3 regions of the Shinella sp. HY16 genome follow, and region 3 is predicted to be linked to each of the others. Evidence: riboswitches for the same ligand, from Rfam matches in the RefSeq annotation. Region 3 holds a riboswitch; each other region holds the start of a gene.
What was found. Region 3 has a riboswitch for cobalamin ahead of K0P03_RS17900 (hypothetical protein). Riboswitches for the same ligand answer to the same signal wherever they lie in the genome.

Region 1 (2,260 bases), on a different contig from region 3:
TGCTCGAACTGGACGTTGGCGTCCATATCCGCTTCGCCGGATTGCAGGGCGAGATACCGGGTCTGGGGATCGACGACAAAGCGTGCCTCGAGGCGCTTCAGCTTCGGCTTCTCACCCCAGTATCCGTCGAAAGGCTGAGCGACGACCAATTCGCCGGGCACGAATTGGGTCGGCTTGAAGTAGCCCGAAAGGTCGGCTTCCATCGCATACTTGTCGCCGAGTTCATCAGCCTTGGCAGCGTTGTGGATGCCGATTGTGACGGTCTTGAACAGGAAGGCGGGATCCGCCGCCTGTGTGCGGATCTCAAGCGTTGTTGGCCCGACTGCCTTGAAGGTTGCTCCCTTGAGAAGCGAACCGGCGCGGGTGTTTTTTGCCTGGTGACGCTCGAAAGACGCCTGAACGGCCGCCGCATCGACTGCTGCGCCACTCCAGAATTTGGCATTTGGCTGAAGCTCGATGCGCCAAATCGTAGGCTCGACCATCGCCCAGCTCTTGGCAAGCGCGGGGATGAGCGATGCACCGTCGAGGCTGGCGTGAACCAGTGGTTCGGCGAAGCCGTTGTTGATGATCCGTTGTGCATCGATATTGATGGGATCGAGTGAGCGCGGCATGTTGGCGGTGACAAGGCGCAACACCTGCTCGTCCGCCGGCGCCATATCCGCGGCAAAAGCCGCACTCATCAGCCCAGTGCAGGCAACCACGAGCGCTGCTATCGCAGCACGCGGAACGTATCCCATCTTATTCTCCCATCGGGTTGGATTGAGGACAGCTGGCGCGGAGGCGCTGCTTGCGTCCGTTTGGTTCATAGGCGTGTTCGCTGGCAACACGGCCTTCGAGAAGGTGCTCGGAAATAATGTGGTCGAGGGCGGCCTCGTTGACGCCGCCATAGTAGGTGCCTTCAGGCCAGACCTGGACGACGGGCGCAAGATTGCAAGGACCAAGGCAAGTGGACTTGGCGGACATCGTGCCTTCGCCCGTCACGCGCAGCTTCAGCCGTTCCTGCTCGTTACGCAGATGCCCCCAGAGCACATCCGCGCCTGCCGAGTTGCACGGGCCGCCTTCGCAGACCAGCACGCGTCGCTTCTGCGCCGGCACGAGCGAACCTTCGGTCACGGCCTCGGGCGGAACGGGAACAGGTGCGTCCGGCCCCTCGGCCAACAGTTCCGAGAGGACGGCAGGCATCAGTGTGCTGCGCGCAACGTCCCGCGCTATCGCCACCGGCGGCCATGGCCGGTTGGATTCATGCTGCCAGCGCTTGAGTGATTTTGTCAGCCAGATGTGGAAGCTCGGTTCCATCGGCAACACGAGCGGCAAGATCGTGATGGCATCGTATTGCCCGTCCAGCAGATCATGAAGTGCGTCACGGAGCGACGGGCGACCCTGTTCCGAAAACGCGGAAATAACGCGACCGACGCCTGCAAAGGCGGCCACGATGTCGGCAATTCTTGCCATCTCCTGGTGCGGAGCTGCAGCGAAAGCCGCCTTGGCCAGAACCACGATCGCACGACCGCGGCGCCGGCTCTCCGAAATACCTGTTGCTGATTGCACCCACCCACCTCGCTAGCGAACGGGGCAGGCAGAAAATGAGGCGACCGGATGATATGACAAGCCATCGGTGAACCGTCATCCTGCTGACCATCCCCGGCCACGGAAAACTATGCTTGATGGCAGGTCTCCTGGCTCACGGATATCTGTCGCCCATCTGCCTTCCCGCGGATGGTGGCCCGCAGTGGCATGGCGCTCTCGCGCCACAAGGATAGACGGCAATCCGCTTACAGTTGCGGGGGCAGCCACGGCCTTGGTCCCTGACGGGGCCTCACCGTGTTCCCTATTAATCCCCGTCGAGTTATCGGGCGGGGAACCATCGGCGCGCACGCTATCCATGCATCTTCTTGGCGTCAAGACGGTTGGTGCCTTGACCACCATAAACATGATTTATATACTCATATTTATGGTGGTCCCCTATAGAGAGAGCGGGGAAGGCTTCAAACTGCCCGCATATTGCCAATGCCGGTTGTTCGGCGGGCTTGTCTTTCCAAGGCGCGCACCCAGACGGCAGGCGAAAGAGACAGTACGAAGGGTGTCGAGGCAGGATGGGTCATTGGTCACCCTACAGGGAAGACACCGTCGCGATGATGGAAGCCGGCGACATATCGCTTGCCGACGTGCTTTATTCGCCTGCGGATAGCGAGCCGCTGGTTTTTGCGACAGGCCGGCATCGCACGCGCGCACTATCCCCGTATTTGCAATATATCGATTG
Region 2 (2,260 bases), 1.6 Mb from region 3:
GGTGCCTTGCGATGCGCTCGCGCATCTCGTCGTCGAAGGCGCGGCCCGTGGCGATGTAATGACGCGAGAGGCCGGTCTCGGCGACCAGCCTCTCGGCAAAAGCGGATTTTCCGGAACGCGCGCCGCCCAGAACCAGGACGGCTCCGGGCGATGTCACTGTCATATCAGGCTGCCTTGGCGATCTTCTCGTTGGCAAAGCCGAGCGAGAGGCCGAGCACGATCCAGAAGAACAGGGTCGTGGCAAGGGCAGCGACGGCGAACTCCGCACCGAGCACGGCCGGAACGTTGCTGGAAATGTCGCTGGGCTGCGGGGCGCCATAGACCTGTGGCGCCGCGATCAGCGCAATGCCGATGACCTTGGCGACGATGTTCGGCTTGAGGAACAGCAGGTAGAGGCCGGCCGCCGACAGGATGACGGTTGCGATCCACCACACCTGGCGGTCGCCGAGATCGGCGGCAGGGAAGCCCGGAAGCTCCGGCGGCAGGCCGATGGCCGGCAGCATGTGCACGGCAAGCCAGCCGGCCGCGCCCCAGAGCGCGCCGTTCGCCACCGTGATCGGATGGCCGGACACGAGGCTGAAACCGGCAAGCAACAGGCCGAAACCGGCGCCCGTGACGAGGTTTGCCAAAAGCGTGCCGGAGAACCGGCTCATGCCGAACATGATGCCGCCTTCCTCGTGATCCTCGCCCTCATGGGCATAGGCGACGGAGACCGGCGAGAGCGCAGAGGCCATGTCGAGGATGACCGCGCCGAGCGAGGAATGCTCCTGCGTCTGTGCAGCGCCTTCCGTGCCCGTGGCCGGCGTCGTGCCTTCGGTTGCGGGTGCGGCTCCATCGCCGCCTTCGAACTCCTCGGCATGCAGGATGAGCGGCACGACTCGAGCCTCCTGGGCGGCTGTCATCAGCACGCCGGAGAACAGCCCGGCCACCAGGGCGGCCAGGAGATAACGAACGATCATGTCGAAAACTCCTTAGTGGCAGGGAAAGCCGTAGGAGTGACGCGTATCGTGTGCCGTGTCGTGCAGCACGGCGGAATTCGCAAGGCCCGCACCGAACACCAGGAAGGCGCCGAGCAGAAGAGCGAAAACACCGGCGACGAGACGGTCGTTTGCGGAAAGGGTAACAGAAGACGTAGTCGAAACAGCCATGACAACCTCCGTGCAGGCAGCGGGGAAACCTCCCCAGGTCGGACGAAATGTCCTTCACATTGGCTGGCAGGTCTCCTGGCTCGCAGCGTCGGGCGTTGAAAACGCCTGCGGGGCCCCCTCGCCTTCCCAGGCTAAGGCATCGCGAAAAGGCGGACGATTCGTAGAAGAAGAGGCGTCCAACCCCTGCTGATCGCGATGCCACCCAGTGGCTTTTCCGTCTGGTTCTCACAGCGCGAAACCAAGGCACCATCGCCCCGCTCCCCGCAGATCCTCCCATCCGGATGGGCGTCCCTCGCCACTCTACAGTCGCGGGGTCGGCCGTGATTGCAGCGCCCTGATTGGGTCCGCCGCGTCACATTCCCATTTACTCCCCGATCCGTTTCCGGATCCGGGAACCATCCAATAGTCTGGATGATTATGCTTCCACCCCCGGGAAGTCAATCGACCGGCAGCGTCATCACCTGTGCTGAAACCGCCGCCCGGCCGTCGTATTCTCAATAGCCGGGGATGATCACCAGACCGCCGCCATCGTTGTAGTAGCCGTCGTCGCGGTAGTAGCGCTCGTAGTAGCCATCGACCGGGCCTTCCAGCACGTCATAGTCCTGCTGGTAGCGGCGCTGGCGATTCTGCCGGGCCTCGGCATATTGCGCAGCCTGCCGAAGGGCACGGTACTGCTGGCGGGAAAGATAACCATCGGCGCGGTAGCCCGACGAGCCCTGCCAGGCGGCGATCGCCGAACGGGTGCGCGAACCGAAGACGCCATCGACGCCGTAGGTGTTGAAGCCGAGCATGCTGAGCCAGCGCTGCGCCTGGGCGCGGGTCGAGCGCTCCATATAGGCCTCGCGCCGGTCGACGATCGGCTGCTCGGCCTTGCGCTCAGTCTCGACAATCGCCGTTTCACTGTCCGTCCTGGGCTTTGCTTCCTGCCGGGCGGTGTTTGACAGCGCCGACAGGCGCTCGCGCGCATCGGCGACGAAGCGGCCGTCCGGATATTCGTCGAGATAGGCGCGGAAAGCCTTTTCCGAGCCGTCGAGCACGGCCTTCTGGAAAGTCTCTTCCTCGCGCTTGGCCGCATCGTCGGCCTGCTCGACGGCAAGGCCGCGGTCCTTCCT
Region 3 (2,260 bases):
CTGACCGGACAGCGTGCGGCCCGAGAGGTCGGTGATCGTGCCCGAGATCATGACGGGCAGCTCGATGCTCTTTTCCTCGAAGACTTCGCGGGTGGCGAAGATCGCCGCCTTGGCGTTCAGCGTGTCGAAGATCGTCTCGATCAGGATGATGTCGGTGCCGCCGTCGATGAGGCCGCGCAGCTGGTCCGCATAGGCGCGCTTGAGGTCGTCGAAGGTGACGGCGCGGTAGCCGGGATTGTTGACGTCAGGCGAGATGGAGGCCGTGCGGTTCGTCGGGCCGAGTGCGCCGGCGACGAAGCGGCGGCGGCCGTCCTTTTCGGTGGCCCTGAGGCCGGCGCGGCGGGCAAGGCGGGCGCCGTCACGGTTCAGTTCATAGACCATGTCCTCCATGCCGTAATCGGCCTGGGCGATGGTCGTGGAGGAGAAGGTGTTGGTTTCGAGAATATCCGCGCCGGCCAACGCGTAGCGATAGTGGATGTCCTCGATCGCGCCGGGCTGGGTCAGTGTCAGGAGGTCATTGTTGCCCTGCTGGTGACATGCGCAGTCGTCGAAGCGATCGCCGCGGAAATCCTCTTCCACCAGCTTCAGCGTCTGGATTTCCGTGCCCATGGCGCCGTCGAGCACCAGGATGCGCTCGCGTGCGGCGGCCTGAAGGGCAGCGAGAATCTCGCGCCCATCGCGTGGCGGCAGTTCAGGTCCGAACAGGGTGTCCAGGTGCGATTCGGCCACGGCAAAGCCCTCCGGTGCAATAATCCTGCACCGGAAATCACATAAAGATATCTTTATGTCAATATGTCTTTATGCCTTATCAGTCAGTGCATCGGTCGATTCGACCCGGCCAGGGAGGCGAACAGCGCCTTCAGTCTGGCGATGTCGGGATCGACCTTTTCATAGCGCGAGAGTTTCTGGACCTCCTTCAGCGCCTCGACGGCAAGGTCGGCGCCGTGCGGCTGCCAGAGCAGCCAGGAGATGAAGATGGATTCCGGTTTCCCGGCGAAACCATTGTCGGTGATGGCAAGCATTTCTTCCCCAATCGGAAAATTGGGGGATGACCGGACGCACGCTGCTGGAACTTCGCCCGGAGGCGACAAGCAAGCGCACCACTGGGACACCCCGCCCATGGACGTTACGACTGTCAGGGCAGGTCTCCTGGCTTGCGGGTCATCGCGTTTGTCTCGCCTTCCCGGTGAAATCCACCAGTGGCATGGAGCGACAGCAGCTCGCCGTTCACAGTTGCGGGGGCAGCGCCGGTCTTGGTGCTCCTTTCGGAGCATCGCACCGGCTTCCCTCTTAGCCTCCGAGCCAATCGACTCGGAAGACCCTGACGGCGTCAAACTGGCTTGGCGCCGGCACCGAGTCAATGGTGCAAGGCTCCGTTCGGCGGTTTGGACACAGCTTGGCGGGCAGCCAGATGGGCGGGCGGGAACTTTTTCCTGCCGCATCCATTTGCCATTCTCCTGCTCCTTGCGTCCGCTCGCCTCCTGCGAGGGGCGCACGATTCACCAAAACCGCAGATGAGGGTCGATGCTGCGCCATCCGGTCATGTTGACATGTTGCAAGTCTCTGTCCTTACGGCTAAAAAATGCCGTTTTCATGCACCACGCGGCCAGGATGCCAACCAGCGTGTCGCTTGAGCCATGTCCATTCCAATCGCGCCGTCCGGGCGCTGTTTGGTCACATGGCTGATCGCGGCACCGAGATGAAACCTGCCCGCAAAAAACCGTTCGGCGCAAAGGCCGTCGCCGGATGGTTCCATATGGCCGGATCCAGAATCAGAAACATGCCCCTTCACAATACGCCGCAAGCCCCTTCGCGCGACGCCGACGCCAAGCAGATCGATTATAACGATTCGATCCGCGCCACCTATCTGTCGCTGGAGGAGCTCGCCGATTGCGGTGAAGCGCTGGCGCGCGACAAGACCGCGGCGCTGCCCGGCTTCCACCCTTTCGAATTCCGCGCCCGGCACAAGGAAAACGAGAAGGAAATCTTCCGCGTCTATCGCGCCACGGCCAAGGATGTCGAAGCCGGTGCGCAGATCACGCCGGCGGCCGAATGGCTGCTCGACAACTACTACGTCGTAGAAGAGGCGATCCAGGAAGTGCGACGCGATTTTCCGCGCCGCTTCTATCGCCAGCTTCCGACCATCGAGATCGAAGGGCAGGTGATGCCGCGCACGCTGGCGCTTGCCTGGCTCTATGTCGCGCACACCCATAGCGGCGTCTCGCATGAGGGGCTGACGGCTTTTGTTCAGGGCTTCCAG

Region 1: another riboswitch for cobalamin. It lies ahead of K0P03_RS30555 ((2Fe-2S) ferredoxin domain-containing protein); the one in region 3 lies ahead of K0P03_RS17900 (hypothetical protein).
Region 2: another riboswitch for cobalamin. It lies ahead of K0P03_RS10395 (CbtB domain-containing protein); the one in region 3 lies ahead of K0P03_RS17900 (hypothetical protein).

What each region holds. Positions count from the first base shown of each region.
Region 1 covers NZ_JAHYXL010000005.1:25,829-28,088, forward strand. Annotated here, with positions in the region: gene K0P03_RS30550 (ABC transporter substrate-binding protein) at 1-737, opposite strand, end outside; gene K0P03_RS30555 ((2Fe-2S) ferredoxin domain-containing protein) at 739-1,497, opposite strand; cobalamin riboswitch at 1,650-1,881, opposite strand; gene K0P03_RS30560 (helix-turn-helix transcriptional regulator) at 2,094-2,260, shown strand, end outside.
Region 2 covers NZ_JAHYXL010000001.1:2,058,000-2,060,259, forward strand. Annotated here, with positions in the region: gene cobU (bifunctional adenosylcobinamide kinase/adenosylcobinamide-phosphate guanylyltransferase) at 1-163, opposite strand, end outside; gene K0P03_RS10390 (CbtA family protein) at 165-959, opposite strand; gene K0P03_RS10395 (CbtB domain-containing protein) at 972-1,148, opposite strand; cobalamin riboswitch at 1,197-1,563, opposite strand; gene K0P03_RS10400 (peptidoglycan-binding domain-containing protein) at 1,643-2,260, opposite strand, start outside.
Region 3 covers NZ_JAHYXL010000001.1:3,646,217-3,648,476, reverse strand. Annotated here, with positions in the region: gene metH (methionine synthase) at 1-729, opposite strand, end outside; gene K0P03_RS17900 (hypothetical protein) at 813-1,022, opposite strand; cobalamin riboswitch at 1,123-1,339, opposite strand; gene K0P03_RS17895 (GH36-type glycosyl hydrolase domain-containing protein) at 1,781-2,260, shown strand, end outside.